3 linked regions of the Streptomyces venezuelae genome follow. The protein of the gene in region 1 interacts with the protein of each later gene in a pairwise test. Links are inferred from orthologs where the notes say so. Each region holds a gene or a part of one and is shown in the gene's direction. Other genes may lie near its edges.

The links. The genes of interacting proteins can lie anywhere in the genome.
Region 2: the proteins of DEJ51_RS17850 (region 1) and dnaE interact in binary tests that used the Escherichia coli proteins (3 or more experiments, as listed by UniProt). The link is inferred for Streptomyces venezuelae from one-to-one orthologs.
Region 3: the proteins of DEJ51_RS17850 (region 1) and ctaD interact in binary tests that used the Escherichia coli proteins (3 or more experiments, as listed by UniProt). The link is inferred for Streptomyces venezuelae from one-to-one orthologs.

What each region holds. Positions count from the first base shown.
Region 1 is NZ_CP029189.1:4,041,405-4,048,720, reverse strand. The notes cover bases 1,729-4,530. They hold DEJ51_RS17850 (pyridoxal phosphate-dependent aminotransferase), read left to right. Parts: upstream 1,729-2,435; coding sequence 2,436-3,626; downstream 3,627-4,530. Other genes in these bases: DEJ51_RS17845 (glycosyltransferase family 39 protein), read left to right, coding at 3,791-4,530. Outside these bases: DEJ51_RS17865 (polyamine aminopropyltransferase), read right to left, coding at 1-1,059; DEJ51_RS17860 (DUF2617 family protein), read right to left, coding at 1,175-1,723; more of DEJ51_RS17845, read left to right, coding at 4,531-4,981; DEJ51_RS17840 (YbjN domain-containing protein), read right to left, coding at 4,985-5,533; DEJ51_RS17835 (hypothetical protein), read left to right, coding at 5,656-6,159; ATP-dependent chaperone ClpB, read right to left, coding at 6,207-7,316. UniProt on the Escherichia coli protein: Shows aminotransferase activity with methionine and histidine as substrates, and to a lesser extent also with phenylalanine.
Region 2 is NZ_CP029189.1:2,017,111-2,022,697, reverse strand. Bases 1-4,119 are described here. They hold dnaE (DNA polymerase III subunit alpha), read left to right. Parts: upstream 1-376; coding sequence 377-3,919; downstream 3,920-4,119. Other genes in these bases: DEJ51_RS34450 (hypothetical protein), read right to left, coding at 3,993-4,119; DEJ51_RS08540 (DUF2252 domain-containing protein), read right to left, coding at 1-203. Also shown: more of DEJ51_RS34450, read right to left, coding at 4,120-4,154; DEJ51_RS08530 (NYN domain-containing protein), read left to right, coding at 4,375-5,587. UniProt on the Escherichia coli protein: DNA polymerase III is a complex, multichain enzyme responsible for most of the replicative synthesis in bacteria. This DNA polymerase also exhibits 3' to 5' exonuclease activity. The alpha chain is the DNA polymerase catalytic subunit.
Region 3 is NZ_CP029189.1:2,120,004-2,124,470, reverse strand. What follows is about bases 1-2,999. They hold ctaD (cytochrome c oxidase subunit I), read left to right. Parts: upstream 1-634; coding sequence 635-2,365; downstream 2,366-2,999. Other genes in these bases: DEJ51_RS08985 (Ig-like domain-containing protein), read left to right, coding at 2,888-2,999; DEJ51_RS08990 (cytochrome c oxidase subunit 4), read left to right, coding at 2,362-2,760; coxB (cytochrome c oxidase subunit II), read left to right, coding at 1-638. In the rest of the region: more of DEJ51_RS08985, read left to right, coding at 3,000-4,135; DEJ51_RS08980 (hypothetical protein), read right to left, coding at 4,253-4,467. UniProt on the Escherichia coli protein: Cytochrome bo(3) ubiquinol oxidase is the terminal enzyme in the aerobic respiratory chain of E.coli that predominates when cells are grown at high aeration.

The sequences.
Region 1 (7,316 bases):
GACCACGCCGGGGTCGAGTTCGACGACGGTGACGGAGGAGACGTCCCGGTAGCGGAGCACCTCGCGTGCGGCGAGCCCGTCGCCGCCGCCGAGGACCAGGACGCGGGTGTGCGGGCCGGTCATGGCGGGGTGGACGAGGGCCTCGTGGTAGCGGTACTCGTCGTAGCCGCTGACCCGCAGCCGCCCGTCCAGGTAGAGGTCGAGGGAGCGCGGGGAGCCGGTCCCCGGCCCGGTGAGCACCAGTTCCTGCACCCCGGTCTGGACGGCGACCCGCACCTCCCCGCCGTAGACGGCGCGCCGGGCGGTCCGCTCGAAGTCGTCGGCGAGGACGGTCGCGGCGGCGAGCACGGCCAGTACGGTCACGTTCGCGCCGATCAGCAGCCAGCGGCAGCGTCGGCTCAGGTCGCGGCGGAACAGCCACAGGACCAGGCCGCCGCCGACGATCACGTTGACGGTGCCGGTCACCATGGCGCCGGTGAGCTGGCCGAGCACCGGGAGCAGCAGGAAGGGAAAGGCGAGGCCGCCCACGAGGGCGCCCACGTAGTCGGCGGCGAACAGGTCGGCGACGGCCCCGCCCGCGTCCTGTCTGCGGATGCGCTGGATGAGGACCATCAGCAGGGGGATCTCCGCGCCGATGAGCACCCCGATGGCGAAGGAGAAGGCGACGAGTGCGGGGCGGGACTCGCCCAGCCAGGCGAAGCTCGCGTACAGCGCTATGGCCGAGAGCCCGCCGAGGAGGGCCAGCCCGGCCTCGATGGCACCGAATCCGAAGGCGGGCCGGTGGCGGAAGCGCTTGGCGAGCAGGGAGCCGACGCCCATGGCGAAGACCATCACGGACAGCACGACCGACGCCTGGGTGACGGAGTCGCCGACGAGGTAGGTGCCGAGGGCGAGCAGTTCCAGCTCGTACACGAGCCCGCAGGCGGCGCAGACGAACACGGTGGCCAGGACGAGGAGTCGGCCGGTCCGGGGCCGTACGGGCAGGGCGGCCGGGACGGTCGCGGTGCTTCGAGGCTCCGGGGCCGGGAGTACCCGGCGCGGGACGGAACGGTCGATCATGAAGCGAACCGTACGTCACCGCCCACTTGCATCCGGTCACCCACATGGGTGCAAGTGGCGTACCGAATGGGCCAGTTGGCGTAACCATGGCGAGATGGTCGCGCCCCGGCGCCCGCTACAGCAGCGCGGGCGTTTCCCGGGCCGTCGCCGCGGGTGCCCCGATCCGTACGCCCACGCGCGTCCGGGTGGCCACCAGCTGACCCTCCTGCGGGTACGCGTGCCAGGTCCGCCAGCGCACCTGGCCCTCGTAGCGCTGCGCGAGCATGGCGGTGAAGGCGTGCGGACTTCCGGGAAAGGTCCCCGCTAGTCCGTTCGGGTGATCGGCCACCAGTGCGAGCAGTTCCTGGGCCCGTCCGGCGAAGGATCCGCGCGAAAGGGTCTCGACCCGCGCGGCGAACTCGTACTCCCAGTCGCCCACCCGCTTGGCCACGCCGAGCGGCAGCGGCGTGCTGCTGCCCGGCATACAGGCGACGGTCTCCGAGCAGAGCACCTCCCCCTCCTCCAGAAGGACCTGGTGGGACGCCCCGAGCAGGCGCAACTCCACCTTCGCCCCCGAAAGTTCGAGGTTCAGTACGGCCAGTGCGGGCAATCGGTCCCGACCCAGGGCCCAGGCGAGATCGGCGGCACGCGTGTCGGTGTATGAGGTCTGGAGGGTCGTGAGCATGAGTCGGCTCCGCAAACGCGCGAGGGAGAGGGGCCGGGGCCCGCCAGCGGTAGCAAGCACGGGTGGGGGGACACCGGCACGGGTCCACAGGAAGTCCCGGGTGGTCCGAGGACTGGTCTACTCAACCGAGGGAATCATGAATGGCACGGCACTCACAGCGTTTTTACCCAACTTGACGGGGTTTACATCCCCCCGGGGGCTCCGCAGTTCACGTGTTCAACAGGTTGCGCCCCGCGCGTCGTCATGCATCGGCGAACAAGAGGGCGCCGGGCGGCAGTCGGACCGCCGAACGCCCTCGTCCGCGCGGCGTCGCGCGCGCGTTTCGCGGGTGCCCCGCGTCAGCTGCCGCCGCACCCGCCGCCACCGCACGACGAGGAACCTCCGCCGCACGAGGAGGACGATCCCCCGCACGACGAGACGGATCCGCAGCCGCCCCCCGAGGTGCCGCCGCCACCCGTCCACCAGCTGGTGCGGGTCCGCCTGCCGCCGCGCCGGGACGGTCCGCGCCTCGCGGATGACCGGACCAGCTTGGCAAGGAAGTACGCCGCGACGAAGAGCACGATCACAACGAAGACGAACCCCATGTCCGCCACCTCTCTCGCACCCCGGTCTTCCCGGGGGAGCGGGATCCCCGCGTCCCGCGTGAGGGGGGAATTCCCCCGGGCCGCGCGGCCCAAAGCACACTTGAGGAAGTCCAGAGGTTGCCCTCAGGATGACGACCATGAGCACCCCCGTGAGCAGCGACCGCCCCTTCCTGAACCGCCGTCTGGCGGCCTTCGGCACGACGATCTTCGCGGAGATGTCGGCCCTGGCCGCGCGTACCGGTTCGATCAACCTCGGCCAGGGTTTCCCCGACACCGACGGCCCGGCGCAGATCGCCGAGGCGGCCTCCCGCGCGGTCCTCACGGGTCTCGGCAACCAGTACCCCCCGGGCCCGGGCGTCCCCGAACTGCGCACCGCGATCGCCGCGCACCAGCAGCGCTTCTACGGCCTCGGCCACGACCCCGACACCGAGGTCCTCGTCACGGCGGGCGCCACCGAGGCCATCGCCGCCGCCCTCCTGGCCCTCCTGGAGCCGGGCGACGAGGTCATCGCCCTGGAGCCGTACTACGACTCGTACGCGGCCTGCATCGCCATGGCCGGCGCGGTACGGGTCCCCGCCACCCTGCGTCCGCACGCCGGAGCCTTCGCCCTCGACCTGGACGAACTGCGCGCCGCCGTCACCCCGCGCACCCGCCTGCTGCTCGTGAACACCCCGCACAACCCGACGGGCACCGTCCTGACCCCGGCCGAGCTCGCTGCCATCGCCGAGCTGGCGGTCGAGCGCGACCTGCTGGTCGTCACGGATGAGGTGTACGAGCACCTGGTCTTCGAGGGCGCCCACACCCCGCTGGCGAGCCTCCCGGGCATGCGCGAGCGCACGGTCACCATCAGCAGCGCCGGCAAGACCTTCTCGTTCACGGGATGGAAGGTCGGCTGGGTCACCGCGCCGCCGGAGCTGATCACGGCGGTCCGCTCGGCGAAGCAGTTCCTCACCTACGTCTCCTCGGGCCCCTTCCAGTACGCGATCGCCGAGGCCCTCGCCCTGCCCGACAGCTACTACGACACCTTCCGCGCCGATCTGGCCGCCAAGCGCGACATCCTCGCCGACGGTCTCGCGGCCGCCGGCTTCGAGGTCTTCCGCCCGCAGGGCACGTACTTCATCACCACCGACATCACCCCCCTCGGCGAGAAGGACGGCCTCGCCTTCTGCCGCGCCCTCCCGGAACGCTGCGGCGTGGTCGCCATCCCGAACCAGGTCTTCTACGACGACAAGGCCGCGGGCAGCACCCAGGTCCGCTGGGCCTTCTGCAAGCGCGAGGACGTCCTGCGCGAAGCCGCCGAGCGGCTGCGCCGGCTCTGAGGGCCGCCCGGCGATCCCGTTCGGACGGGCCCGTTCCCGCACCGGTCACCCCGCGTCCTTGCGGGGTTGTGGGGCCGGTGTGAAGCTGTGCGTCGTGCAAGTGCCCGAAGCCCTCACCACCGGGTGAGCGGACCCACCCACCGCGATCTGGAGAGCCGGGATTCATGGCAACGGGCAGAGCGGCCGTGTCCGCGTCGCCGCTGGAGATGCGCGCGGTCCGGGCCGTGCGGTCGGCCGCGCCGACCACCGTGATCGCGCTCGGGGTGTTCGCCGCCGTACGCGGGGCCGGGGTGCTGGTGCTCGGCCTCGGCGCCTGGTGGGCCGGGCGGGATCCGCTGAAGGTGCTCGGGCGGTCCTGGGACTCGGACTGGTACCTCCGGATCGCCGCCCACGGGTACGGGCGGACCCTGATGTGGCCCGAGGCCGTCACCGGGACCGGGCCCGTGCAGAGCGACTACGCCTTCTTCCCGCTCTACCCCACCCTGATACGGGTCGTCTCCGGGATACTGCCCGGCGGGATGGTCCCCGCCGCGCTCCTCGTCGCGTGGGTCTCCGCCGCCGTGGCCGCCGTCGGGATCTACCGGGTCGGCGAACGGGTGACCGGCCCGCGCGCCGGACTGCTGCTCGTCGGGCTGTGGGCGGCGCTGCCGCACGCCGTCGTGCTCACCCTCGCCTACACCGAGGCCCTGCTGGCCGCCTTCGCGGCCTGGGCGCTGTACGCCCTGCTGCGCGGCCGCTGGCTGTGGGCCGCCGGCCTCGCCGTGCTGGCGGGGCTGACCCGGCCGACCGGGCTGGCCGTCGCCGCCGCCGTCTCGGCCATGGCCCTGTACGCGATCACCGTACGAAGATCCCGGGCACCCGAGGTGTGGCTGGCCGGGCTGGTGGCCCCGGCGGGCTGGACGGCGTACGTCCTGGCCGTCGGGATGAAGGTGAGCGACCCCGTCGGCGGGTACTTCGCCGTACAGCGCGGCTGGGGCTCGCGCTTCGACTTCGGCGTCGGGGCGCTGCGCTCCGCCGAGCAGGTGCTGACCGGCGGGAACGTGCCGCTCGCCACCACCGTGACGGTGGCCCTGCTGGCGGCGGCCGGGCTGCTGGCGGTCCTGCTGGCCTTGGACCGGACCCCGCTGCCGCTGCTCGCGTACACCGCGATCCTGCTGGTCATCGGCTTCGGCGGGGCCGGCTTTTTCGAGTCCAAGCCGCGCTTCCTGCTGCCGGCCTTCCCGCTGCTCCTGCCGCTGGCCGCCGTGATGGCGAGAGCCCGGCCGCGCACCGCGGTCATGGTGACCGCGGTGGTGGCCGGGCTCGGTTACGGCTACGGGCTGTATCTGCTGCTGATCGCCCGCGTACCGCTGTAACGGCTAGCTGTCGGCGTCGCCGTTGCCGTTGCTCTCGTCGCCGTCGGTGGAGTCGATGTCCTGCTCCAGGCCGAGCTGCTCGACGAGCCACTTGTCGAATTCGATGGACGCGCGGACCCAGCTGACCGTGGAGGACACGAAGTGCTCCAGGTTGACGCCGGTGCCGATCAGCATCTGCGCCTCACCGATCAGGCGGACCGAGCCGTCGTCGTGCGTGTGGCTGTAGACCTTCGGCCACAGGGTGCGGCGGTTCCAGTCGTCGATCGACTCGAGAAGCTGCGGCTTCTCGTCGATCTTGTGCGGACGGTCGTAGAAGGTCCGCACCGAGAAGACCTGCTGCTCGTCCTCGCCGCGGAACATGAAGTACGTGCGGAACTCCTCCCACGGCGCCGCGAGGTCACCCTCGTCGTCGACGACGTACTTGAGCTCCATCTGCTCCAGCAGCTGCTTGACCAGATCCTGGTCGGGGACGACGGGGCCCGCCGGTCCTGTGGCCTGCGGATCGGGCTGCTGCCCTCCGAAGTTCGGAATCGAGGCCGGGTCGATGCTCACCGTGTTTTCCCTTCGTGCGGATACCTGCATCCTCCCCCATCGCGCCCACCTTGTGTCCAGCCCCGGCGGCTACGATCCGCTCGCAGCGGACATGGGAGCCGCCTGGAGGGGGAGGGCGCGGAATGAACAGAATTGCGAAAATCGGTGTGGGGGCGGGCGTGGCGGCGGGGCTCCTCCTCGTCCCGGGATCACCCCTCGGGATCCTCGCCTTCTTCTTCGGGGACCCCTACGGCGACGAGAAGCACGCACGCGAGCAGGACTACGACGTGTCCGTGCCCGAGGACAGGTCGTCGCTGGCCGCCATGGACTGCACCGACGCCCTGGCCTTCGCCCACGCGCGGCTGCCCGCGGCGGGCCTCGACGCGGACTGCCGCACCAGCCCCACCCCCGAGCACTCCAGGGTCGTCGCCACGTTCCGGATGGAACGCGCCGCTGCCCACGACTGGCTCACGGCCACGTACGTGGGGGCGGAGCCGGACAACACGTGCCGGCTGTCCGACTGCGGCGAGGACCGGTGGCTGGAGCAGGACTCCGCTCCGGCCGCGACGTACGTGCGGTTCGGGGTCGTCCGGCTCGCGGACGGGACCGACCGGGTGGAGATCCTGGCCTCGGCGCCGACGCACTAGCCGCGCGTCGGCGCCGAGGGGCCGGGGAATCCGATCGGGCGGTGCGCCTAGAGCGCCTTGCCGACCAGCAGGTCCTCACCCGCCACGTCGACCCGTACGGTGTCGCCGTCCCGGACGTCGCCGGAGAGGATCTCCTTCGCCAGCCGGTCGCCGATCGCCGTCTGGATCAGGCGGCGCAGCGGCCGTGCGCCGTACGCCGGGTCGTTGCCCTTGTCGGCCAGCCAGGCCAGGGCCTCGGGGGTGACGTCCAGGGTCAGCCTGCGGTCGGCCAGGCGCCGGGCCAGGCGGCCGATCTGGAGCTCCGCGATGTGCGCGAGCTCGTCCTGGGTCAGCGCGGAGAAGACCACCAGGTCGTCCAGCCGGTTGAGGAACTCCGGCTTGAAGGAGGCCCGCACCACGTCCAGGACCTGCTGCTTCTTCTGGTCCGGCGGGGTCAGCGGATCCACCAGGAACTGGCTGCCCAGGTTCGAGGTGAGGATCAGGATGGCGTTGCGGAAGTCCACGGTGCGGCCCTGGCCGTCCGTGAGCCGGCCGTCGTCCAGGACCTGCAGCAGGACGTCGAAGACCTCGGGGTGGGCCTTCTCCACCTCGTCCAGCAGCACCACGCTGTACGGGCGGCGGCGCACGGCCTCGGTGAGCTGGCCGCCCTCCTCGTAGCCGACGTAGCCGGGCGGGGCGCCGACGAGCCGGGCCACGCTGTGCTTCTCGCCGTACTCCGACATGTCGATGCGGACCATGGCCCGCTCGTCGTCGAAGAGGAAGTCCGCGAGCGCCTTGGCCAGCTCCGTCTTGCCCACGCCCGTCGGGCCGAGGAAGAGGAAGGAGCCGGTCGGCCGGTCCGGGTCGGCGATGCCGGCCCGGGTGCGGCGCACGGCGTCGGAGACGGCCCGTACGGCCTCGCCCTGGCCGATCAGACGGCGGCCCAGCTCGTCCTCCATGCGCAGCAGCTTCTGGGTCTCGCCCTCCAGCAGGCGGCCGGCCGGGATGCCCGTCCAGGCGCCCACCACGTCCGCGATGTCGTCGGGGCCGACCTCGTCCTTGACCATCGAGTCCTTCGAGTGCCCGGTCTTGGACGCCTCGGCCTCCTCCTCGGTGGCCTCGGCCAGCTCGCGCTCCAGGGTCGGGATCTCCCCGTAGAGCAGCTTGGAGGCGGTGTC
Region 2 (5,587 bases), 2.0 Mb from region 1 along the record:
GGGCCGCCGTGCCGGTCCCGCTCCAGGTCGGAGTAGAAGAGGCAGGCGGTACCCCGGTAGAAGGCGAAGGCCGAAGCCGCCATCTTGCGGAATTTGACCTGGAAGGCAGCGGGGTCGGCGGCGAGCAGCTCACCGAACGCGGTGTCGAAGACGTCGAGGATCTGCTCGGCGCGCTGCTCGTCGGTCGTCTCGGGGACCGCCATGGCGGGTTCCTCCTGGTGCACGGGCTGTTTCGGGTTCCGACCGACTGGACGCCGGATCGGCCCTCCTGGTTCTGCAACGCCCGACCGTACCGGTCAGTGCCCGCGATCTGTCACCCGGCCGACGTAGGATTCGAAGCTGCCCCCTCACCCCCCGCCGCCGGAGGACCCGCGCCGTGACCAAGCCGCCGTTCACGCACCTGCACGTCCACACCCAGTACTCACTGCTGGACGGTGCCGCGCGGCTGAAGGACATGTTCAACGCGTGCAACGAGATGGGCATGACGCACATCGCCATGTCCGACCACGGCAACCTGCACGGCGCCTACGACTTCTTCCACACCGCGCAGAAGGCCGGCATCACGCCGATCATCGGCATCGAGGCCTACGTCGCCCCCGAGTCCCGGCGCAACAAGCGGCGCATCCAGTGGGGCCAGCCGCACCAGAAGCGCGACGACGTCTCCGGTTCCGGCGGTTACACCCACAAGACGATCTGGGCGTCCAACGCCACCGGCCTGCACAACATCTTCCGGCTGTCCTCCGACGCGTACGCCGAGGGATGGCTCACGAAGTGGCCGCGGATGGACAAGGAGACCATCTCCAAGTGGTCCGAGGGCCTGATCGCCTCCACCGGCTGCCCGTCCGGCGAGGTGCAGACCAGGCTGCGCCTCGGCCAGTTCGACGAGGCCGTGCAGGCCGCCTCCGACTACAAGGACATCTTCGGCGAGGGGCGCTACTTCCTGGAGCTGATGGACCACGGCATCGAGATCGAGCGCCGGGTCCGCGACGGGCTGCTGGAGATCGGCAAGAAGCTCGGCATCCCGCCGCTGGTGACGAACGACTCCCACTACACCTATGCCAGCGAGGCGACCGCCCACGACGCCCTGCTCTGCATCCAGACCGGCAAGAACCTCTCGGACCCGGACCGCTTCCGCTTCGACGGCACCGGCTACTACCTGAAGTCGACCGACGAGATGTACGCGATCGACTCCTCGGACGCCTGGCAGGAGGGCTGCGCCAACACGCGGCTGGTCGCCGACCAGATCGACACCGAGGGCATGTTCAAGTTCCGGAACCTGATGCCGAAGTTCGACATCCCGGAGGGCCACACCGAGGTCAGCTGGTTCCGCGAGGAGACCATGCGCGGCATGCACCGCCGCTACCCCGGAGGCATCCCGGACGACCGGATGCAGCAGGCCGAGTACGAGATGGACACGATCATCTCGATGGGCTTCCCCGGCTACTTCCTCGTGGTCGCCGACTTCATCATGTGGGCCAAGAACCAGGGCATCGCGGTGGGCCCGGGCCGAGGCTCCGCGGCCGGCTCGATCGTCGCGTACGCCATGGGCATCACCGACCTCGACCCGCTCACGCACGGCCTGATCTTCGAGCGCTTCCTGAACCCCGAGCGCGTCTCCATGCCCGACGTCGACATCGACTTCGACGAGCGCCGGCGCGTGGAGGTGATCCGGTACGTGACCGAGAAGTACGGCGCCGACAAGGTCGCCATGATCGGCACCTACGGCACCATCAAGGCCAAGAACGCGATCAAGGACTCGGCCCGCGTCCTGGGCTACCCGTACGCCATGGGCGACCGGCTCACCAAGGCCATGCCCGCCGACGTCCTCGGCAAGGGCATCCCGCTGTCCGGCATCCTCGACCCGCAGCACCCCCGCTACGGCGAGGCCGGCGAGATCCGCGGGATGTACGAGAACGAGCCGGACGTCAAGAAGGTCATCGACACCGCACGCGGTGTGGAGGGCCTGGTCCGCCAGATGGGCGTGCACGCCGCCGGCGTGATCATGTCCAGCGAGACCATCACCGACCACGTGCCCGTCTGGGTGCGGCACACCGACGGCGTCACCATCACCCAGTGGGACTACCCGAGCTGCGAGTCGCTCGGCCTGCTGAAGATGGACTTCCTCGGCCTGCGCAACCTCACGATCATGGACGACGCCGTCAAGATGGTGAAGGCCAACAAGGGGATCGACATCGATCTCCTGGGCCTCCCGCTCGACGACGCCAAGACCTTCGAACTGCTCGGCCGCGGCGACACCCTCGGCGTCTTCCAGTTCGACGGCGGGCCCATGCGCTCCCTGCTGCGCCTGATGAAGCCCGACAACTTCGAGGACATCTCCGCCGTCTCGGCCCTCTACCGGCCGGGCCCGATGGGCATGAACTCGCACACGAACTACGCCCTGCGCAAGAACAAGCAGCAGGAGATCACCCCGATCCACCCGGAGCTGGAGGGGCCGCTCGAAGAGGTCCTCGCGGTCACCTACGGACTGATCGTCTACCAGGAGCAGGTGCAGAAGGCCGCCCAGATCATCGCCGGGTACTCGCTCGGCGAGGCCGACATCCTGCGCCGCGTGATGGGCAAGAAGAAGCCCGAGGAGCTGGCGAAGAACTTCGTCATCTTCGAGGAGGGTGCCCGGGGCAAGGGCTTCAGCGACGCGGCGATCAAGGCCCTCTGGGACGTCCTGGTCCCCTTCGCCGGATACGCCTTCAACAAGGCCCACTCGGCCGCGTACGGCCTGGTCTCCTACTGGACCGCCTACCTGAAGGCGAACTTCCCGGCCGAGTACATGGCCGGCCTGCTCACCTCGGTCAAGGACGACAAGGACAAGTCCGCGATCTACCTGAACGAGTGCCGCCGGATGGGCATCAAGGTCCTGCCGCCGAACGTGAACGAGTCCGAGCCGAACTTCGCCGCCCAGGGCGACGACGTGATCCTCTTCGGCCTCACCGCGGTGCGCAACGTCGGCACCAACGTCGTCGAGTCGATCATCAGGACCAGGAAGGCCAAGGGGAAGTTCTCCTCCTTCCCCGACTTCCTGGACAAGGTCGAGGCCGTCGTCTGCAACAAGCGCACCGTCGAGTCGCTGATCAAGGCCGGCGCCTACGACGAGATGGGCCACACCCGCAAGGGCCTGGTCGCGCACCACGAGTCGATGATCGACAACGTGGTCGCGGTCAAGCGCAAGGAGGCCGAGGGACAGTTCGACCTGTTCGGCGGGATGGGTGACGAGAACGCGAGCGACGAGCCCGGCTTCGGGCTCGACGTGGAGTTCTCCGACGTCGAGTGGGAGAAGTCCTACCTGCTCGCCCAGGAGCGCGAGATGCTCGGCCTGTACGTCTCCGACCACCCGCTGTTCGGCCTGGAGCACGTCCTCTCCGACAAGACGGACGCCGGTATCTCCCAGCTGACCGGCGGCGAGCACTCCGACGGCGCCGTCGTCACCATCGGCGGCATCATCTCGGGCCTCCAGCGCAAGATGACCAAGCAGGGCAACGCCTGGGCCATCGCCACCGTCGAGGACCTGGCCGGCTCCATCGAATGCATGTTCTTCCCGGCGACCTACCAGCTCGTCTCCACCCAGCTGGTCGAGGACACCGTCGTCTTCGTCAAGGGCCGCCTCGACAAGCGCGAGGACGTCCCCCGCCTGGTCGCCATGGAGATGATGGTCCCCGACCTCTCCTCGGCCGGCACCAACGCCCCGGTGGTCCTCACCATCCCCACCGTCAAGGTCACCCCGCCGATGGTGACCCGTCTGGGCGAGATCCTGCGCCACCACAAGGGCAACACCGAGGTGCGGATCAAGCTCCAGGGGCCGCGCACCACCACCGTGCTCCGCCTCGACCGGCACCGCGTCCAGCCCGACCCGGCGCTCTTCGGCGACCTCAAGGTGCTGCTCGGACCGTCCTGCCTGGCCGGATAGCGACCCCGCCGGAACGTGCGGAAGGGCCCGCCGGGTGTCACCGGGCGGGCCCTTCCGCATGCGGTCACGGCCGTCAGTTGTGGCCGAACTTCTTCTCCTTGCGCTTGTGCGCCATGTCCATCGGGCTCGGTGCCGACGAGGGCATCGACTCGGTCTCCGCCGAGCCCTTGCTCGTATCCTGCCCCGACCGGGGCTGCTGCTTGGCGGGCTGCTTCTGGTTCTTGTTCTTGGCCATGGTGGAACCTCCGTGAGGGTCTGGGGGCCAGGACCGCCTTCACACTCACACAACGCCAGAAACCGCGCATTTTGGATCATTACTGCGCGTAGCCGGGCCCCTCCGCCCCGTCGACCGTGAGATCCGCCACGCCGATGATCGAGTTCCGGCCTTCAACACCCTTGAGGTCGGGCAGACTCGGGGAACCGCCGCAAAGCACAGAGGACCCCCAGGGAAGAGGGTGGAACGCGTGGACCGCTGCGTCGTCCTGGTGGACGCCGGCTACCTGCTGGGCGCCGCCGCCAGCCTTCTCGCCGGGGAGCCCTCCCGCTCCCGGATCACCATCGACCATGCCGCCCTCATCCAGGGCCTGCGCGAGCGGGCCGAGGCCGACACCGAACAGCCCCTGCTGCGCATCTACTGGTTCGACGGAGCACCCGACCGGGTGCCCCAGCCCGAACACCGGCGGCTGCGCGTCATGCCCCGCGTGACCGTCCGCCTCGGCGCCCTGACCCGCAGCGACGGCCGCTGGGCGCAGAAGGGCGTCGACGCCGCCATGCACGCCGAACTCACCGAGCTCGCCCGCAACCGGGCCTGCTCCGACGTGGTCCTGGTCACCGGCGACGGAGACCTGCTGCCCGGCCTGATGTCCGCCAAGGAACACGGGGTCGCCGTCCACCTGTGGGCCGTCCAGGCCGCCGACGGCGACTACAACCAGTCCGAGGACCTCGTCGCCGAGGCCGACGAACGCCGCGTCCTGGACCGGGCCTGGATCACCCGGGCCGTCCGCGCCAAGGACCTCACCGGACTGTGCGCCCCGCCCCCCGCACCGCGCCCCGACATCGCCGCCATCCTCTCGGCCCCGCTGCCCGAGGCCGCGCTCGCCGAGGCCGCCCGCAACGGCGCCGCCGCCACCGGGCCGGAGGACCGCGACGGAGTCCCCGTACCGGCGCCCACCACCGCCGGGGGCAAGCCCGTACCCACCCCCAAGGACCTGGCCGGCGCCCTGCGCGCCACCGGCCAGCACAGCCACCCCCAGACCGGGCCGAGCGGCGCCCACGCCCCCGCCAGCGCCCTGCGCTGGTCCTCCGACAAGGGGTGGATCGACCGCGGAGGACCGCTGGGCGAACCCGCCGAGACCGCCTCGCTGCCCACCCTCGCCCAGCTCACCAGCGCCGAACAGCGCTGGGCGGACCGCGAGGAGGACATCACCACCGTCGGCGGGGACCCGTTCGAGGTGGGACAGGTGTTCGCCCGGCGCTGGATGGAACGGCTCCCGGAGGCCGTGCACCTGCAGAAGCTGGCCACGATGTACCCGCGGATCCCGCACCGCATCGACGGCGAACTGCTGCGCTACGCGGCCCGGTTCGGACTCCTCGCGCACAAGGACGACCAGATCGACGAACACGACCGGTACGCCATCCGCGCCGGGTTCTGGCGGGAGATCGACGTCC
Region 3 (4,467 bases), 1.9 Mb from region 1 along the record:
CGCTGATCATCGTCTCGGTGCTCTTCTACTTCACCGCTCGTGACGAGTCGAAGCTCCTGGCCCTCACCCCGAAGCCGCCGCACACGATCAACGTGATCGGCTTCCAGTGGAGCTGGGGCTTCAACTACGTCGAGAACGTCGACGGTGACGCGGCCACCCCGAAGGCGGGCGCGGTCCCGAAGGAGCTCGCCTCCCTCCCGGACCGCTTCACCAAGGACTTCCCGGCGGGCGCCGAGGGCGTCTACCAGAAGGGTGTCCCGGGCGACCGGAACCCCCAGACGGGCAACCCGGGTCCGACCCTGGTCCTCCCCAAGGGCGAGAAGGTCCGCTTCATCCTGTCGTCGAACGACGTGATCCACTCCTTCTGGGTGGTCCCGTTCCTGTTCAAGCAGGACGTCATTCCGGGCCACACCAACGTCTTCGAGGTCACCCCGTCCGAATACGGCACCTTCATGGGCAAGTGTGCCGAGCTCTGCGGCGTCGACCACTCCCGGATGCTCTTCAACGTCAAGGTGGTCTCCCCTGAGGACTACCGGGCGTACCTGAAGGATCTGGCGGAGAAGGGTCAGACCGGCTACCTCCCGGCCGGTATCCAGCAGAGCGACCCGGCCCGGAATGCGGAAGTGAACAAACTGTGAGCATCCTCAACGAATCCCAGGGTGCCGCCGCCGACTCGTATGAGAACGAGCTGCCGGTACGGCGCAAGCAGCCGGGCAACGTGGTCGTGAAGTGGATGACCACGACCGACCACAAGACCATCGGCACGATGTACCTGGTCACGTCGTTCGTGTTCTTCATCATCGGCGGTCTGCTGGCGCTCTTCATGCGCGCCGAGCTGGCTCGTCCGGGCACGCAGATCATGTCGAACGAGCAGTTCAACCAGGCGTTCACCATGCATGGCACGATCATGCTGCTGATGTTCGCCACCCCGCTCTTCGCGGGCTTCGCCAACTGGATCATGCCGCTGCAGATCGGCGCGCCCGACGTGGCGTTCCCGCGGCTGAACATGTTCGCGTACTGGCTGTACCTCTTCGGCTCGACCATCGCGGTGGCCGGCTTCGTCACGCCGAACGGCGCCGCCGACTTCGGCTGGTTCGCCTACTCCCCGCTGTCGGACGCCGTCCGCTCACCGGGCATCGGCGCCGACATGTGGATCATGGGTCTGGCCTTCTCCGGCTTCGGCACGATCCTCGGTTCGGTCAACTTCATCACCACGATCATCTGCATGCGCGCTCCGGGCATGACGATGTTCCGCATGCCGATCTTCACCTGGAACGTGCTGCTGACCGGTGTCCTGGTCCTGCTGGCCTTCCCGGTGCTGGCCGCCGCGCTCTTCGCGCTGGAGGCCGACCGCAAGTTCGGTTCGCACGTGTTCGACGCCGCGAACGGCGGCGCATTGCTGTGGCAACACCTCTTCTGGTTCTTCGGGCATCCAGAGGTGTACATCATCGCGCTACCGTTCTTCGGAATCGTCTCCGAGATCATCCCGGTCTTCAGCCGCAAGCCGATGTTCGGCTACATCGGCCTGATCGCCGCGACGATCGCGATCGCCGGCCTCTCCGTGACCGTGTGGGCCCACCACATGTACGTCACCGGCGGTGTGCTGCTGCCGTTCTTCTCCTTCATGACCTTCCTGATCGCGGTACCGACCGGTGTGAAGTTCTTCAACTGGATCGGCACCATGTGGAAGGGCTCGCTGTCCTTCGAGACCCCGATGCTCTGGACGATCGGCTTCCTGGTCACCTTCACCTTCGGTGGTCTGACCGGCGTCATCCTGGCCTCGCCCCCGATGGACTTCCACGTCTCCGACTCGTACTTCGTCGTCGCGCACTTCCACTACGTCGTCTTCGGCACCGTGGTGTTCGCGATGTTCGCCGGCTTCCACTTCTGGTGGCCGAAGTTCACGGGCAAGATGCTGGACGAGCGCCTCGGCAAGATGACGTTCTGGACGCTGTTCATCGGCTTCCACGGCACCTTCCTGGTGCAGCACTGGCTCGGAGCCGAGGGCATGCCGCGTCGTTACGCGGACTACCTCGCCGCCGACGGTTTCACCGCGCTGAACACGATCTCGACGATCAGCTCGTTCGTGCTCGGCCTGTCGATGCTGCCGTTCATGTACAACGTCTGGAAGACGGCCAAGTACGGCAAGAAGGTCGAGGTCGACGACCCGTGGGGTTACGGCCGTTCGCTCGAGTGGGCGACGTCCTGCCCGCCGCCGCGGCACAACTTCCTCACCCTGCCGCGGATCCGTTCCGAGTCCCCGGCGTTCGACCTGCACCACCCTGAGATCGCGGCCCTCGACCACCTCGAGGACCACAGCGTCGCCGCCAAGGCCGTCACCGGCGGCAAGGAGGCCGACAAGTGAAGATCCAGGGCAAGATGTTCCTCTGGCTCTCCTTCTTCATCCTGATCATGGCCGTCGTGTACGGCGTGTGGTCGAAGGAGCCCGTCGGTACCACCGCGCTCTTCCTGGCCTTCGGCCTGAGCGTCATGATCGGCTACTACCTGGCCTTCACGGCCAAGCGTGTCGACGAGATGGCCCAGGACAACCTGGAGGCCGACGTCGCCGACGAGGCGGGCGAGCTGGGGTTCTTCTCCCCGCACAGCTGGCAGCCGCTCTCGCTGGGCATCGGCGGTGCGCTCGCGTTCATGGGCGTCATCTTCGGCTGGTGGCTCATGTACTTCTCGGCCCCGATCATCATGATCGGCCTGTGGGGCTGGGTGTACGAGTACTACCGCGGTGAGAACCAGAACCAGTAGCAGCAGCACGTTCGCGGCCGCGCAGCGCCGCATCCGGGGCCCGGGCACCTCCTCCAGGAGGGCCCGGGCCCCTCGTTTGCAGTCACCCCGCGCGCCGGAATTGTCATATCTTCATAGCGTTGGCTCCATGAAGCACTCACCGCGTCTTTGGACGGTACTCAGCTGCTCCCTGCTGGTCGCGTCCCTCGGGGCCGGCGCCACCGCATGCGGGTCCGGCGACAAGAACCCGCTGTCAGCCCGCCCGTACGACGCGGGCGATCAGGTCGCCTTCAACCAGAGCGCCGGCAGCCGCCCCGTGAACCCCGACCGGCCCCTGGAGATCACCGCCAAGAGCGGTGGCGGCCGGATCACCGACGTGCTGGCCGTGGACACCCACGGCCGCCGCCTGGCGGGCGAACTGAGCGCCAAGGGGGACCGCTGGCACAGCACGACCCCGATGGCCTCAGGCGTCCGCTACACGGTCACCGTGAGCACCGAGGACGAGCGGGGCGCCCCCGGGCAGCGCACGCTCACCTTCGACACCACCCCGTCCAAGGGGATCCTGAAGGTCGAGTTCGGCCCGGACGAGGGCAAGTACGGCGTCGGCCAGCCCATCACCGCCGAACTCAGCGAGCCCGTCCAGGACAAGGCCGCCCGCGCCATCGTGGAACGCGGCCTCGTCGTCGACGCCCCGCCCGGAGTCGAGGGCGCCTGGCACTGGGTGGACGACAAGAACCTCCACTACCGGCCCAAGGACTACTGGCCCGCCAACTCGGCCGTCTCCGTACGGAGCAACCTGGAGGGCGTCAGGATCACCGACGAGCTCCACGGAGCCGTCGCCAAGCCGGTGAAGCTGGAGATCGGGGACCGGGTCGAGGTCACCACCGACGCCTCGTCGCACTACCTGACGTTCAAGCGCAACGGAGAAGTGATCAACACCATTCCGGTGACCACCGGAAAGCCCGGCTTCTCCACCCGTAACGGCATCAAGGTGGTGCTGGGCAAGCAGTACTTCGTACAGATGCGCGGCGACACCGTCGGCATCGGCGGCAGCGAGTACTACAACCTGCCCGTCTACTACGCCACCCGCGTCACCTGGAGTGGTGAATACGTCCACGCCGCCCCGTGGTCCGTCGGCTCCCAGGGCTACGAGAACGTCAGCCACGGCTGCACCGGCATGAGCACCGGCAACGCCGCCTGGTTCTACGAAAACATCACCGAGGGCGACATCGTCCAGGTGGTCAACAGCATCGGCGACGACATGGACGTCTTCGGCAACGGCTTCGGCGACTGGAACATGGACTGGAAGGACTGGCGCCAGGGCAGCGCCCTCCTCAAGGGCACCCAGGAAGGCCGCAGCCCGGTCGACCAGGCCCGCCTGCGTCCCACCGTCTAGACCGCTCCGGGCCGGCCCTTCCCCCCGGACACCGTCCGGGGGGAAAGATCCCGGCCCGTTCACCCGTACGGGCCCCTGCGGGGCACACACGGGCACGCACCGGGCCCGTAGGACGTATCAGGCGTCCAGGGACAGACGGGTCCTCAGAAGACCCGCCAGGGTGTCCGCGAACCGCACCGGGTCCACCGGAAGGGTCACGGCGGCGTCCGCACGGCTCCACGTGGCCAGCCAGGCGTCCTGGGGACGCCCCATCAGCAACAGCACCGGCGGACACCGGAAGATCTCGTCCTTGATCTGCCGGCACACGCCCATGCCCCCGGCCGGAACCGCCT